Regions from separate parts of the Diaphorobacter ruginosibacter genome, predicted to be linked through region 2. Evidence: riboswitches for the same ligand, from Rfam matches in the RefSeq annotation. Region 2 holds a riboswitch; the other holds the start of a gene.
The links. Region 2 has a riboswitch for cobalamin ahead of cobW (cobalamin biosynthesis protein CobW). Riboswitches for the same ligand answer to the same signal wherever they lie in the genome.
Positions count from the first base shown of each region.

Region 1: another riboswitch for cobalamin. It lies ahead of H9K76_RS11675 (TonB-dependent receptor); the one in region 2 lies ahead of cobW (cobalamin biosynthesis protein CobW).

Region 1 is NZ_CP060714.1:2,590,944-2,598,607, reverse strand. Features, by position in the region: gene H9K76_RS11680 (ABC transporter substrate-binding protein) at 1-436, opposite strand, end outside; gene H9K76_RS11675 (TonB-dependent receptor) at 508-2,652, opposite strand; cobalamin riboswitch at 2,804-3,047, opposite strand; gene H9K76_RS11670 (pyridoxamine 5'-phosphate oxidase family protein) at 3,153-3,839, opposite strand; gene H9K76_RS11665 (AraC family transcriptional regulator) at 3,936-4,733, shown strand; gene H9K76_RS11660 (DUF1294 domain-containing protein) at 4,755-5,048, opposite strand; gene H9K76_RS11655 (2-hydroxymuconate tautomerase) at 5,363-5,554, opposite strand; gene dmpH (2-oxo-3-hexenedioate decarboxylase) at 5,648-6,436, opposite strand; gene dmpE (2-oxopent-4-enoate hydratase) at 6,460-7,245, opposite strand; gene H9K76_RS11640 (alpha/beta fold hydrolase) at 7,252-7,664, opposite strand, start outside.
Region 2 is NZ_CP060714.1:1,838,522-1,846,185, forward strand. Features, by position in the region: gene panD (aspartate 1-decarboxylase) at 1-348, shown strand, start outside; gene H9K76_RS08445 (2OG-Fe(II) oxygenase) at 532-1,254, shown strand; gene H9K76_RS08450 (siderophore-interacting protein) at 1,281-2,018, opposite strand; gene H9K76_RS08455 (arabinose transporter) at 2,011-3,234, opposite strand; gene H9K76_RS08460 (TetR/AcrR family transcriptional regulator) at 3,325-3,948, shown strand; cobalamin riboswitch at 4,042-4,331, shown strand; gene cobW (cobalamin biosynthesis protein CobW) at 4,703-5,752, shown strand; gene cobN (cobaltochelatase subunit CobN) at 5,783-7,664, shown strand, end outside.

The DNA.
Region 1 (7,664 bases), 750 kb from region 2:
CGTAGGCCCAGCCACTGAAGACGAAATCCGGCTGCGCATTGATCAACGTTTCCAGATTCATGCCCTGGTTGGACAGGTCGGGCACCGATGCCAGCAAGGGCTGCATCGCCTGTGGCAGGCGCTTGACATCGCGCAGGCCACCATAGCCGACAAGACGCTCCTGCAGGCCCAGTGCCAGAAACATCTCGGTGATGTTGATGCCGTGGGTGACGGCACGCTGCGGCACCCGGGCATAGGTGACAGGGTGGCCGCAGACCTCGATGGTGACGGGCGCACGCACCGACCTGCCGGGTGCGGCGGGGGCGGCAGGGGCGCCAGTGGAGGAGGAATGCTCGGAGCAGGCGGCAAGCCCCAGAACCGCCATGAGTGCGACCGCATGGCGTTTCAGGAAGGGCAGGGGCAGGAGGCCGACGGGCATGTATCGACTGGGGTTCATGGTGCTCTGGTGATGAGTTCAGGCCAATGCATGCGTCGGACGCCGTTGTTCCGTGGATTCGGGGTGCGGGATCAGAACGCCAGCTCCGCCGTCAGATCCACGCGGCGGCCTTCGCCTGGATAGGCTTGCGATGCCTTGGCGTTGGAGACAGCCGAGTAGGTGTAGACCTTGTCGGTCAGGTTGCGTACCGTCAGGCGGTAGGTGCTGCGAGGCCCGGGGCGCCAGCTCAGGGCAGCATCCCATACGGTATAGCCTGGGCTGGTTGCGGTGTTGGCGTTGTCGGCAAAGCGCTGGCCCACGGCGCGCGCGCCCAGCGAGGCCTGCCAGCGGCCCAGGTCGCTGTGGGTGGTGTAGTGCGCCCACAGGTTGGCGGTGTTCCGTGCCACATTCGGCGGGCGCTTGCCGGAGCGATCGGCTCCGCCTGCCTCTATCAGTTCGTCATATTTGGCGTCGACCAGGGCATAGTTGCCTTCCAGGCGCCAGTGGGGTGACAGGCGCGTCACCGCGCTCAGCTCCAGGCCCTGGGAGTGCTGCTTGCCGCCTTGCACCGATACCTGGCTGTTGTTCGGGTCGCGGGTGATGATGTCCTTTTTCTCGATACGGTACAGGGCAGCCGTCCATTCGCCGCGGCCCTCGCCGAACTGCTGCTTGATGCCGACCTCGGCCTGGCGTGCCGTGGTGAGCTTGAAGTCGCGGTTGGCCAGATTCAGCGTCAGGACGTTGGTGACCGGGTCGTGGCCTTGCGAGACCTGTCCGTACAGGCTGGTCTGTGCGCTGAGCTTGTGGGTCAGGCCGAGGCGCCAGGCGGTGCCGCCAAGGGTCTTGTCGAATGAACCGCTGCCGATCAGGTCGTTGCGGCTGAAGTCCGTCAGGTCGCGGCGCAACCCCGCCAGCAGCAGCCAGCGGTCGCTGAGCGTCCAGGCGTCTTCGGCATAGAAGTCGTGCGTGGTGGCTTCGGTCGTAAAGCGGGGCACCATGGCGCTTGGGCTGTCCCAGGGCACGATGCCTGTGTCGCCAATGGGGCGCGTGACCGTGCGGCTGTCCGAGTTTCCTGCGTAGCGGAACCGCGCGCGGTTGGCCTCCCAGCCCACCGCCAGCTGATGGGCTCCGGCCTTGATCCTGGATTCCAGGCGGTTGCCGGTCTGCTCCAGATCGTGGGAGAGCTCCAGGTAGTCCCCACGGCTGATGGTCTGTGCCGCAGGGTCGTAGCGGTAGGCCTCGATGTTGCGCCAATAGCGGTCCGCCTTGAAATGATAGAGCTCGTTGCTCAGGCTCAACCAGTCGTTGACCTCGTACAGCATGCGGCCGCGCACGCGCCGGTCCTTGATGCGGATATCGCTGTCGTCGGTGTTGAAGTTGCGCCCCAGCAGTTCGGGAACGATGCGTCCGTTGACTGTGGGCGTGCCAAAGTAGCGCGCGGGCTTCTCGTCGCTCACGTCGGCCAGCAACTCCAGGCGCAGTGCCGACGTGGGCTGCCAGCGCAGCGTGCTCATCAGCTTGCCGCCACTGGCCCGGGCCATGTCATGCTCGCCATCGGTGCGGTGGCCATAGGCATCCAAGCGGTAGGTCAGGGTGTCGCTCAATGCGCCACCCATGCCCAGTCCCAGCTTGGCCGTGCCGTGGGAGCCCGTGCCGAGCAGCACCTCGCGCACTGTCTCGCGCGTGGGCTGCTTGCGCACGACATTGGCGGTGGCGCCCGTGGTACCGGTTCCATAGACGATGGAGGCCGGTCCGCGCAGCACTTCCACGCGTTCATAGCCCCAGCTGTTGGCCGGATACGGCGTGGTGGTGGAGGCCACGCCCAGGCGTATTCCATCCTCGGCAATCCCCACGGAGTTGGTGCCCGTGAAGCCTCGTGTGCTGAAAGACAGGCTGTTGTAGCTGGTGGCGGACAGCGGCGTCATGCCGACCGTGCGGCCAATGATGTCGGCCATGCGGCTGTCCCCGCGTTCCTGCCAGGTCTGTTCATCCACGGAATCCAGGCTTGCCGGCAGATCGAGCGTGGCAAGGCCGGTGCGGCTGCCTGAAACGGTGGCCTTCGACAGGCCCGGGCGGTCTTCGGCGGAGTCCGTCACATGGACGGTCGGCAATTGTGCCGGGGCTTCGGCACGCGACGGGCTCGCCTGCGTGGGTTCGGGGGTGGGCTCTGCGGCCATGGCCAGAGCGGCGGGTGCCAGGCCGATCAGTACGGCGGGCAAGGTGAAATGGTTCATCATCGTCAGTGGTGCTGGCCGCCTGCCTGCTGGTGACGAGATCATGCCGGGACATCGGGCCGACCGTTGGCCGGGACTGTCACTGGCTTGTTGCCGTCACGCTGCTCCCCGCAGACGGTCGTTGCAGATGCTGGCGGGAGAGGATGGAACTCTGCCGCACAGCGCTCAACAGGCCGGTATCCGGGCTGACAGATGGCTTGGAGAAGCCTGCCGCTCGCCTTCCCAGTGCTGCCGCACACCTCGTGAGAGGCCACGTAGAGCACCAGTGGCTGGCTCCTGCACTGCAAGAGCCTTGAGTCGGTTTGATCTGCTTACCGTTGCGGGGGCAGCCAGGGCTTTGCACCCTGTTCCCGTTTAACCCGGACTTCAATCCGGGCACCTGTTGCATGAAATTGAAGGCGGCCTGTCAACGAGCGTGCCGACAATCCACCGTCAATTCGCTACAAAGTATATCGTAGCGATCGCTTGGGCCCGGCCAGCACGGCAGGAGCCGGCCTCCGGTTCTAGTAAAGCTCCTGCCGCACAACGTGCGCGTAGTGCTCATCCGCCTGCGTGACCTGCTCGGGAGCCAGCGAGTCGCCCCGCAGGCGGGCGATGCCTGCCATGACCTGTCCCACTGTCGGAAGCTGGTGGCGGTCCGGATGGCCTTCGCTGTTCCACAGCCCCGCGCGGTGAATGGCGCGGCCGCAGTGGTACAGCACTTCATCGATGCGGACCACGGTGGCGGTCTTGGGCACCTTGGTGCCTTCGTGCAGTTCGTTCAGCAGATCCCTGTCGGTGGAGATCCGGCCGCGACCATTGATGCGCATGAACACGTCGAGACCCGGGAAAAGAAACAGCATCGCCAGGCGGTCGTCCTGCTGCAGGTTGCGCAGCGATGCGATGCGGTTGTTGCCGGGCCAGTCCGCGAAGGCGATGGTCTGCTCGTCCAGGACATGCACAAAGCCGGCAGGGCCGCCACGAGGGGAGGCATCCAGGCCGCTGGCATCCCCGGTAGCAAGACAGAAGAAGGTCGCCTGGGCGAGATAGGCCTTGTGGAAGTCTGCGAGGCGTGGGAGCACACCCTGCTGAATCCGCAGTGTCGGTGGCGCGTACAGGGCGTCCAGGTCGACGAGGTTCGGGTCGGGTATCGGGCGCGTCGCCGGGTGCGAGGAGTTGTTCGAGTTGTTGGAGTCGTTGGAAGAGGGCATGGAAAAATCTTGTCGGAGGTCAGTACGCCCCGAGCGTAAGCCTCGCGGATCTGGCGGATGTAGAATTTTTCAGCCAATGAATATCTCAAATCCGCCATGCCCGACCTGATGCACGTACTGGGGGCCTACATGGATTCCGCCGACGGCCCCAGCGTCATGGCGGCCACTCGCGTGCTGGAACAGGAGCTGTCTTCCGAGACGCACCGGCATGCGCGCGGCCAGCTGTTCGGCTCGATCAAGGGCTTGATCTCCGTTCATCTGGATGAAGGTGTCTGGATCGTTCCGGCCATCCATGCCGTCTGGATTCCGCCGCACCACGCGCATTCGGGGCGATCGTATGGCCCGTACCATGGCTGGAGCGCCTATATCGCCGAGGCCGCCTGTGCCAGCCTGCCCAAGCAGCCGTGCACCATCCGCGTGTCGGGGCTGCTGCGCGAAGCCGTGCTGCGGCTGGCGAGCCTGACGCCGGAGGCCGCCGTGTCACCCAGCGAGGCGCAACTGCACATCTGTGCCGTGGTCCTCGATGAAATACGTGGCCTGCCTGTGGAGGAGTTCGGCTTGCCGTTTCCCCGGGACGCCCGTCTCCAGCGCATTGCCCGGGCGCTGATGGCCAACCCGGCCGACCCACGCGACATGGAGGACTGGGCTGATTTTGGCGCGATCAGTTCGCGTACCCTGAGCCGCAGGTTCGTCACCGAGACTGGCTTCAATTTCACCAGCTGGCGCCAGCGCGTGCGCCTGCTGCGCTCGCTGGAGATGCTGGCCGAGGGCATGAGCGTCACCGCCATTGCGCTGGATCTGGGCTATGCCAGCGTCAGCGCCTACATCGGCCTGTTTCGCCGTACTTTCGGACAGACGCCCGCCAGCTATCGGTTGCGTGCGCGCGCGCTGTAGTCCTCCGCGGACGGCTGTGTCCTAGCGCAGCGACCGCAGCAGCGCCCCCATCCCGCCGCCGGATTCGGGCAGCAGAATCAGCATGCCGAGGAGCACCAGATTGCCGATCACCGTGACCCAGTAGACCACGCGAAATTCTCGCTTGGATGACTTGTGCCGCAGCGTTTGCTGCGCGAACCAGGCCGAAGGCCAGCCGCCGGCCAGCGAAAGCAGGTGCAGGGTGCGCTCGCTGATGCGCCAGCGACCCGTTTCGGCCGCCTTCTTGTCGTGACGGTACACCAGAAAGGTGATGAGATTGAGGAGCGGCACGCCCACGGCGAGGAGGGGGCCATGTCGCCCTGCCACAGGCCGAAGACCATCAGCACCACCCAGGCCGCCAGCAGGATTTTGAAGAGGCCGCTGCCGGCGGCCGGGGCTGCCGATACGTCCCTATGGCGGCGGATCGTTCCCTGTTTGCGCATGAGGATGTTTTCTGGAGGATGACTGACTAACTGGCGGCCGGACCGACAGGTTGGACACTGAGCGGCAGGCAGGCAGAAAGGCCTGCCGCATGCGCCGCCCGAGTATAGGTGCGAAGAACGGGAACAAGGCAGCGTCACGGCAGGATCGGTCCAGGCTCAATCGGAACCTCAGCGGCCGAGCTCCTTGGCGCTTTGACCGGCGATGCCCCAGTTCTCTTTGGGGACGTCGTGGATCCAGACCCGCACATTGGCGGCGGGAGCGCCCACGGCATCCACCAGCGCCTGGGTGACCTTTTCGATCACGGCCTTCTTCTGTTCTTCGGTGCGGCCTTCGATCATGTAGATTTGGGCGAATGGCATGCGGGTGATCCTTGAGTTGAAACGGAGGAGGCCGCGCCCGGCTTGCATGCCGGGGCGGTAGATGGGTACGCCACGGTTGCGCGTGGCGGTGCGTCAGGTGAAGCGCAGCGACACGCTGCCCATGCCCTGCACGCGCAGGCAGACGTTGTCGCCGGCCGCGACGGCCACGGCTTCGGTCACGCCGCCCGACAGGATCAGGCTGCCGGCGGGCAGTTCCTGGCCGCTCTTGCCGAGATGGTTGGCGAGCATCGCAATCGCCGCCGCAGGGTGGCCGAGCACGGCAGCACCCGCGCCCATGGCGACCGGCTCGCCGTTCTTCTCCAGGACGATGCCGACCGTGCGCAGGTCCACCTCGTGCGGGGGCCGTGGGCGGCCGCCGACCACGAATCGCGATGCCGACGTGTTGTCGGCCACCACGCTCTTCAGGTCGAACTTGAAGTCCCGGTAGCGGCTGTCGATGACCTCGATGCCGGGTAGCACGAAGTCGGTCGCGGCCAGCACGTCGCCGATATGGCAGCCCGGACCCTTGAGCGCGCGTTTGAGCACGAAGGCGATTTCCGGCTCGACTTTCGGGTGGATGAGCTCGGAGGTCCTGACCGTGCCGCCCTCGGGCACGCTGAAATAGTCCGCGAGAAAGCCGAACACCGGTGTCTCGACGCCCATCTGCTTCATCTTCGCATGCGAGGTGAGGCCGGCCTTGTAGCCGATCGGGCGGGCGCCGCGGGCCGTCTTGCGCGCGAGGATCCGGTTCTGGATCGCGTAGGCGTCATCCCAGTCCATCGAGGGATGTTCGTCGGTGATCTTGGGTGTGTCGCGCGCTTCGAGCTCGCAGGTCTCGAGGTGTTCCGCGAGACGGTCCAGGGTTTTTGCATCGAGTGCCATGGGTGTTTCTCCAACTGTTCTTTTCAAACGAAGCGCACCGAACAGCCGCCGATGCCGCCGATGGTCACGCGCAGGTTGTCGCCGGCCTTCACGGGCACCATGGCGGCAAGCGAGCCCGAGAGAATGACTTCGCCCGCCTCGAGCGCAATGCCGTGGGCGCCGAGCGTGTTGGCAAGCCAGGCGACCGCGTTCGCGGGGTGGCCGAGCGCTGCGGCTCCTGCGCCGGTGGCGACGATCTCGCCGTTCTTCTCGAGGACCATGCCGCAGGTGCCCAGGTCCACGTCGCGTGGATCGACCAGCCGGTCGCCGAGCACGAACACGCCGCAGCTCGCGTTGTCGGCCACGGTGTCCTGGATCCTGATCTTCCAGTCGCGGATGCGCGAGTCGACGATCTCGAAGCAGGCCATCACGCCCTCGGTCGCGGCCAGCACGTCGGCGGCGGTGATGCCCGGGCCCTTGAGCGTCTTCTTGAGCACGAATGCGATCTCGCCCTCGGCCTTGGGCTGGATGAGGCTGCTTGCGGGAACCGCCTCGCCCTCGTTGTAGACCATGCCGTCGGTGAGCCAGCCGAAGTCGGGCTGGAACACGCCGAGCATGTCCATCACGGCCTTGGAGGTGACGCCTATCTTCTTGCCGATCACGCGCTCGCCCGCAGCAAGCCGGCGTGCCAGCATGTGCTGCTGGATGGCGTAGGCATCGTCGATGGTGATGCCGGGGTGGCGTGTGCTGAGGGGATCGAGCACATGGTTGCCCTTGAGCGCTTCGTACAGTTCGTCGCCCAGGGCTTGCAGGGGAAGGGATGTGGTCATGGTGTATCAGCCGGTGAAGGGCAGGGGTTCGTTGTCCCGGGCTTCGGCGAGGAACTCGCCGACGAGCGTGGCGAAGCGCGCCGCGTGCTCGATCTGGGTCCAGTGGCCGCAGCGGCCATAGACATGCAGCTGCGAGCGCGCGATCCAGTCGGCAAGCGTGATCGAGTTGGAGAGCGGGATCACCCGGTCCTCGCGGCCGTGCACGATCAGTGTCTCGTGCGGGAGGCGGCGGATGTCCTGCTCGCGGCTCGCCAGTGCATCGACCCAGCGCTGGCGCGGGGCGGGGAACATCGCGGAGAACGATTCGTGGAATCCCGGCCGTACGCTGGCCTCATAGCGCAGGCGCGCGAGCTCGTCGTTCACGAGCCCGCGGTCGTACGCGAAGATGTCGAGCAGTCGGCGCATCGCGTCGATCGACG
Region 2 (7,664 bases):
CGTGTCAGGACGACGCAGTGCGAGTTGCACTATGAAGGCTCCTGCGCCATCGACGAGGATCTTCTCGATGCCGCCAACATTGCCGAGAACGAACAGGTGCATATCTGGAACATCGACAACGGCGAGCGCTTCGTGACCTATGCCATCAAGGGACAGCGCGGCAGCGGCATGATTTCGGTGAACGGCTCGGCGGCGCGCCGCGCGGCCGTGGGCGACCTGCTCATCATTGCTTCGTTCGCGCAGGTGCATGACAAGGACGTGGCGGAGCATCAGCCCCAACTGGTCTTCGTCGATGAAGGCAATCGCCAGGTCGAGCTGCGACACAAGGTGGCGACCCAGATGGTGTAAGGGTCAGCGCGGCGATGACCTGCCCGCATCCCGCACCTTGTATGTTCGCGTAGGGATCGCGAACCTGTTTCTGGAGCACGGGCATGCCGGATTCCGGCCGAGTTCAACCGCAAGGAGCGGAGTGCCGGGATGCGGCGGCGGTTCTAGACTGGCCTCATTCCTTAAACGGCAGCGAATGACGCAATGACGACCTCCATGGACCACGACTGCGAACGGCAATGTCAGACCTATGACTGGGCACGCGTGGAGCAGGATCTGGACGCCCGTGGACACGCCGTGCTACGCGGTTTCCTGGCGGCAGGGCAGTGCGACGGCCTTGCGGCGCTCTATCCGCGCGAAGACATCTACCGATCACGGATCGTCATGGGCCGTCATGGCTTTGGTCGCGGCGAGTACAAGTACTTTGCCTATCCGCTGCCGCCGCTCCTGGACCAGTGGCGGCACACGCTGTATCCACGCCTCGCGCCGATTGCCAATCGCTGGAACCAGCGGCTGGGAGTGGCGGAGCTGTATCCGGACGACCTGGACACCTTCCTGAAGCGCTGCCACCGGGCCGGGCAGACGCGGCCGACGCCGCTGATCCTGCAATACGCGGAGGGCGACTACAACTGTCTTCACCAGGATCTCTATGGCGAGCATGTGTTTCCGCTCCAGGTGGCCGTCCTGCTGTCGGAGCCCGGAAGGGATTTCACCGGCGGCGAATTCGTCATGACCGAGAGCGGGGCCCATGGGCAGCGCGCGGAGGTGATTGCGCTGCGGCAGGGAGACGCGGTGATCTTCACCGTCAACCAGCGACCCGCCAGGGGGCAGCGTGGCTTTCGCCGGCTTGCCATGCGCCATGGCGTCAGCCGCGTGCGCAGCGGCCGGCGCCATACCGTGGGGCTCATCTTTCATGACGCGAGGTGAGCCCGCGACGACTGAGAGGTGCCCCGTCACGCGTCCCGATGGTCGGCCTCTCCCGATTTCCAGTATCCCTTGGCGCTCACGCCCTGGCGCGGCAGCTCCCGCTCCTGCAGATAGTGCAGCTTCAGCACCCGGATGGCCGCCGACTCGCCCGCCATCCAGATGTAGCCCGGGCCGGGAGGCAGGGGGCGGTGCAGCAGCGACTGGCACAGGCCCAGGCCGGGTTCGGGCTGGGCATGGATCCACTCGATGCGCAGCCTGGCCGGGCTCTCGATGGGTTGCCGGTCGTCGGGAGTCGGCGCCTCCGCGTAGACCTTGACGTTGACGTCGGCGGGCAGGCGGCTGGCAATGCTCTGGATGCCGGGCAGGGCCGTGGCATCTCCCGCGAGCATCACCCAGCGCGCGTTGCCGGGAAGCACGAACCCGCCGCTGCGAGGGCCCGCGATACCAATGTGTTCGCCGACGCGCGCCTGGGACGCCCAGTGGGCGGCAGGGCCGGAGTCGGCCGTGGTGCCGTGCAGGACGAAGTCCAGGTCCAGTGTGCCGGCCCTGAAGTCGATCTGCCGAATGGTGTAGGCGCGGCCTTCGCCGGACGGCAGGAAGACCTTCACCCATGCGGCCGGCTCGTCGATGCCATCCGTGTTGAGAAACTCGGCGATCTCGCCGCCGCCCACGGTGATGCGCCGCATGTGAGGCGTGACGCTGCGGACGGCCTGCACGATGCCCGTTGCGCGTGTCCTGCGCGGCTTGGTGTCTGTTTCATGCATGGTGTGCTCCCTGAGGGCGGGTTGTCAGCAGGCGCACGGCGACCAGCAGCGAAGAGGCCACGGCGACGGTCCCCACCAGGTAGACCACATCGACGCTCCATGCGCCGGCCACCGCACCCAGGGCCGGGCCCGTGATGCCCAGCGAGATGTCCAGGAACGCGACATAGGCGCCCATGGCCACGCCCCGGCTTTGCGGCGGTGCGCGGCGCACGGCCTCCACCCCGAAGCCGGGGAATGCCAGCGAGTAGCCGAAGCCGGTCAGCGCCGCGCCGGCATAGGCCATGGCGGGCGTGTGTGAACCCCAGATGAGCAACTGCCCCACGGCTTCGATCAGCACGCAGACGGCGGCGACGCGTGCGCCGCCGAGCTTGTCGGGCAGGTGGCCGAAGAAGATGCGGGCGCCGATGAAGGCCAGCCCGAAAGCAGTGAACGCCAGGGAGGCATTGCCCCAGTCACGGGCGGCGAACAGCAGGGCGATGAAGGCCGTGATGACGCCGAAGCCCACGCTGCAGAGGGCCAGGCCGAGGCCCGCGCCGCCCACGACACCCAGCACCTTGTAGAACGGCGTGCGGCGGACGGCGGTGGGTGCGATGGCCCGCACGTTCGCGACAAGCGCCCATGCGAGCAGGGGAAGGGCGGCAGCGGCGATGGAGATGCCGGCAAACCCGTAGGCGCTGTTGACAGCCACCCCGGCCGGGGCGCCGACCGCGTAGGCGCCATACATCGCGGTGCCCACCCAGGCCATGACCTTGCCCGCGTTCTGCGGGCCCACGAGCCCGATGCCCCAGCTCAGGGCGCCGGTCACGACCAGGCTTTCACCGCAGCCCAGCAGCACGCGCCCGAGCAGCAGGACCCAGATGGAGGTTTCCGGTGACCCGGGAAAAGCCAGCGAAGCCAGATAGGCCACGCCCGAACCGGATGCCACCAGGAAACCGGTGACCACGGCGCGCTTGGAGCCGCGGGTGTCGGCCAGATTGCCGGCCCATGCACGGGACAGCAGGGCAGCGGCGAACTGTGTACCGATGACGATGCCGACCACCAGCGTGCTCATGCCCAGTCCGTCATGCACATGCAGCGGAAGAACCGGCAGTGGCAGGCCGATGGTGAGGAAACCGATGAACACTGCCAGCGTGATGGGCAGCAGCTTGAGAAAGACGTTGACGGCGGGCGGCGGAGGCGCTGCGGCCGTGGTGGTCGTACGAGAACGGGAAGACATGAATCCATCACTCCAAACATGAGCATTTGCTCGATATTTGGAATAATATGAGTCATTGCTCACGTTGAAAACTCGCGTTAGGACGGACCCATGACAGCACTGCCCCAGCCACGACGCATCCCTCGCCAGAGCCGATCCAGGGCCCTGGTCGATGCCATTCTGGAAGCCACGGCTCGCGTTTTGAGCGAGCGCGGCTACGCCGCCACCAACACCAACCTAGTGGCCGAGCGCGCGGGCGTCAGCGTCGGCTCCGTGTACCAGTACTTCCCCAACAAGGACTCGCTGATCACGGCGCTGCACGAGCGGCATGCGGTCGAGATGCATGCCGCGATGGAGACTGTCCTCGCGAGCGCGTCGTCGCTGGACCTGCGGGGCCAGCTGGCCGCCATCGTCCACGCGTGGCTGGCCGCGCACCGGGTCGCGCCCCAGTTGCACCAGGTGCTGGAGAAGGAGTTTCCGTTCTTCGATGCACCATCGGACCAGAGCCAGGCGGACCAGAGCATTCACCACCGCATCCAACGGCTGCTGGAGGAGCATCGGCACGAAGTGACGCAGCAGGACCTGGGGCTGGCGGCCTGGGTTGCGCTGCAGACCATGGAGTCGCTGATCCATGCCGCGGTGATTCCTCCGGGCGCACCGCACCCGATCGAGAAGGTGGAGGAGGCGATCGTGGAGATGCTGGTCCGCTACCTGTGCGGCGGACCGCCAAGGTAGGCGAGGGGCGTCCGGCTTTCTCGCGCCACGGGAGAATTGCACGATAATGCCCGGGCGGGTTGGATCGCGGCATGTTCCGCGCCTGACCCGCGCCGATGCAAAGGTGCCTGAACGACTGCCAGCATGCCCTGCATGCGCATTCAATCGGGTTCAACGGGAAGCAGGTGAGCGACGCCGCATGGCGCCTCGCAAGGCCTGCGCTGCCCCCGCAACGGTAAGCAAGCCAAGGTTCCCGAATGGGCCGCGCGAAGCATGGAAACCATGCCGCGCGGGCTCGTGGTCACTGCGTCGTCAACCTCTGACAAGACGTGGGAAGGCGCGGAACCGGGCCGGTAGCAGACATGCCCGGCGTCTTGCGAGCCCGGATACCGGCCTTTGCTTCGCTTCGGACGCCGCGGGAGAGTGCGTGTCCGGGCGGGCCTGCGCATGCGGTCCGGTTGGCCACCGTCATCCCTGCTCGGCATGACGCCTGTGCCACCGTGATGCTTGTCTTCAAGGCCTTTTCCCGGAACGGCGCGCCTGCGGTGTGTATTGATGACTCATCGTTCGATGACTCCGACGGCTTCGCGGGTGGGCGAGGCGGGATCCGGGAGGCGCACATGAACGCAGGCACGGCGCCCGCGCATGTTCGTCGAGGCGCGCAGGATTCGCTGCGCGCCGCATGCCTCCCGCTTTCTGCCATGCATACGCGCCGGTCGCCGGGGTGCTGGGCGATCGGTCCTCTCGGAACCTTCTCCATCCTGGAGCGCATCGCATGAACACCGCCAAGATCCCCGCAACCATCGTCACCGGCTTTCTCGGCAGCGGCAAGACCACGCTGCTGCGCCACATCCTGGATAACGCCGACGGCCGGCGCATCGCCGTCATCGTCAACGAGTTTGGCGAGCTGGGCATCGACGGGGAAATCCTGCAGGGCTGCGGCATCGGTTGCGACGAGAGCGGGGCGCCGGTGGAGGGCGCGCTCTACGAACTGGCCAACGGCTGCATGTGCTGCACCGTGCAGGAGGAATTCTTCCCCGTGATGAAGCAGCTCGCCGAACGGCGCGGCCAGCTCGACGCCATCCTCATCGAAACCTCGGGCCTGGCCCTGCCCAAGCCCCTGGTGCAGGCATTCCAGTGGCCCGAGATTGCGAGCGTCTTCACGGTGGATGCCGTCGTGACCGTGGTCGATACGCCCGCCGCCGCTGCCGGTCAGTTTGCGGCCCACCCCGAGGCCGTGGACGAGCAGCGCCGCGCGGATCCGAACCTGGATCATGAATCGCCGCTGCACGAGCTCTTCGAGGACCAGTTGAGCGCGGCCGACCTGGTGGTGCTCAACAAGGTGGATGGCGTGGACGAGCAGGCCCTGGCCCGGGTGCAGGCGCTGGTGCGCGAGGAACTGTCGCCACAGGTGAAGATCGTGCATGCGGACCATGGCCGACTGCCGCTCGATGTGCTGCTGGGCCTGGGCAAGGCGGCCGAGGCCACGATCGACCAGCGCACCAGCCACCACGACCACGAGGAAGACCACGACCATGACGAGTTCGACTCCTTCGTGGTCGACCTGCCTCCCGTGGACCGCGATCGCCTGCTGGCGGCCGTCAACCGCCTGGTGGGCGAGCACAACATCCTGCGCGTGAAGGGCTTTGCCGACATTCCGGGCAAGCCGATGCGGTGGTTGCTGCAGGGCGTGGGCCGCCGGCTCGACTCGCACTTCGACCGCGCGTGGCGCACCGGTGAAGAGCGCCGCACCAGCCTCGTGTTCATCGGCCAGGACCTGGACGAGAAGGCGCTGCGCGCGGGCCTTGCCGGCGTCGAGGCCTGAGTCGGCCTTCCAGACAAGCAGGAACAGTCCATGCATTTGCTCAGTACCCGCCCGGGAGGATTCGTAGAGGACGAAAGCGTTGTCACGCGATTGGACCAGACGCCGGCGGACATCGTGATCCTCAGCTCCGCGGACACCACGCTGGCCTTGCTCGCACAGGCCTGTGCCCGCATGGCGCAGGAGTCACCGGAGTTTCCCCAGGTGCGCCTGGCCAACCTGCTGCACCTGCGGCAGAGCGCATCCCTCGATCTCTATGTGGACGAGGTGCTGCGCCATGCGCGCGTGGTGGTGGTGGATCACCTCGGTTCGGAATCCGCGTGGCCCTATGGCGTGCAGCAGATCGCGGCGCTTGCGCGCGAGCGCGGCCAGCATCTGGCGATGTTCTCGGGCGACCTGCAGGAAGACCTGCGGCTGCTGGAGCACAGCACCCTGCCGCTGCCCATCTGCCGCCTGCTGTGGCAGTATCTGCGTTCGGGCGGTGCCGCGAATGCCCGGGCCTTCGTCCAGGCCGCGGCCTTCCATGGCCTGCAGTTCGGCGCGGAGCCCGCACCGCCGCGCGGCCTGCCGCAGGTGGCCGTGCATGTTCCGCAAGGACTTGTCTCTCGCCAGGCACCCGGCAACGAGCCAGGCAACACGCCAGGCAACACCACGGGCCATTCGGTTGTCGGCATCGATGACCTCGAAGCTGTATGGCAACCCGGGGCCCCCGTGGTGGCACTGGTGTTCTATCGCGCCCACCTGCTGTCCGGCAACACGGCGGCGTTCGACGCCATGGCGCTGGCGCTGAGCGAGCGCGGAATGAATCCGTTGCCCGTGGCGCTGGATTCGCTCAAGGACGCGCTGTGCCTCTCCACATTCCAGGGCCTGTGCGAGACGCATGGCGTGCAGTTGGTGCTCAACACCACCGCGTTCTCGGCACTTGGCGAGGGGCAGTCGCTCGCGGGCGATGCTCCCGTGCTGCAGGTGATCGCCAGCGGCGGCAATCGTGAAGACTGGCTGGAGGACAGCCAGGGCCTGCGCCCGCGCGACATCGCCATGCAGATCGTGCTGCCAGAGATCGACGGCCGCATCATCACGCGGGCGGTGAGCTTCAAGGGCCTGTCGCACCGCTGCCCCTACACGCAGACCGACGTGGTGGCCTACCAGCCGGAGCCCGACCGCGTGGACTTCGTGGCCGAGCTCGCAGCGCGCTGGTGTGCGCTGCGCACCAAGCCTGCCTCCGAGAAGCGGCTGGCATTGGTGCTTGCCAACTACCCGGGCAGCGAGGGACGGATCGGCAGCGGCGTGGGGCTGGACACGCCAGAGTCCGTCATTCACATTCTCCGTGCGCTGAAATCCGAGGGCTATGGGGTGAGCGACGATGCGCCCGCCAGCGGCGATGCGCTCATGAAAACCCTGACCCAAGGCATCGCCAACGATCCCGCGCAGTGGCCGCTGCGCGCGGCATGGCAAAGCTACCCGCTCGCCGACTACCTCGCGCGGCTCGCGGAGCTGGCGCCGGGCATGGCCGATGCCATCAACGCGCGCTGGGGACCGCCCGAATCTGATCCCGCATTGCGTCAGCAGCGCTTCATGATTGCCGGGCTGCGGCTGGGCACGGTGTTCGTGGGCATCCAGCCAGCGCGAGCGCTGGCGGACGCCGGAAGGGGCATGGGCGCGCAGGACTACGCGAGCTACCACGACGCAGAGCTGGTGCCGCCCCACAGCTATCTCGCGTTCTATTTCTGGCTGCGCGATGTGTGGGGTGTCGATGCACTGGTGCATGTGGGCAAGCACGGCAACCTGGAGTGGCTGCCGGGCAAGAGCCTCGCGCTGTCCGCGCAATGCTGGCCCGATGCGATCCTCGGGCCGCTGCCGCACCTCTATCCCTTCATCGTCAACGATCCCGGCGAAGGCGCGCAGGCCAAGCGCC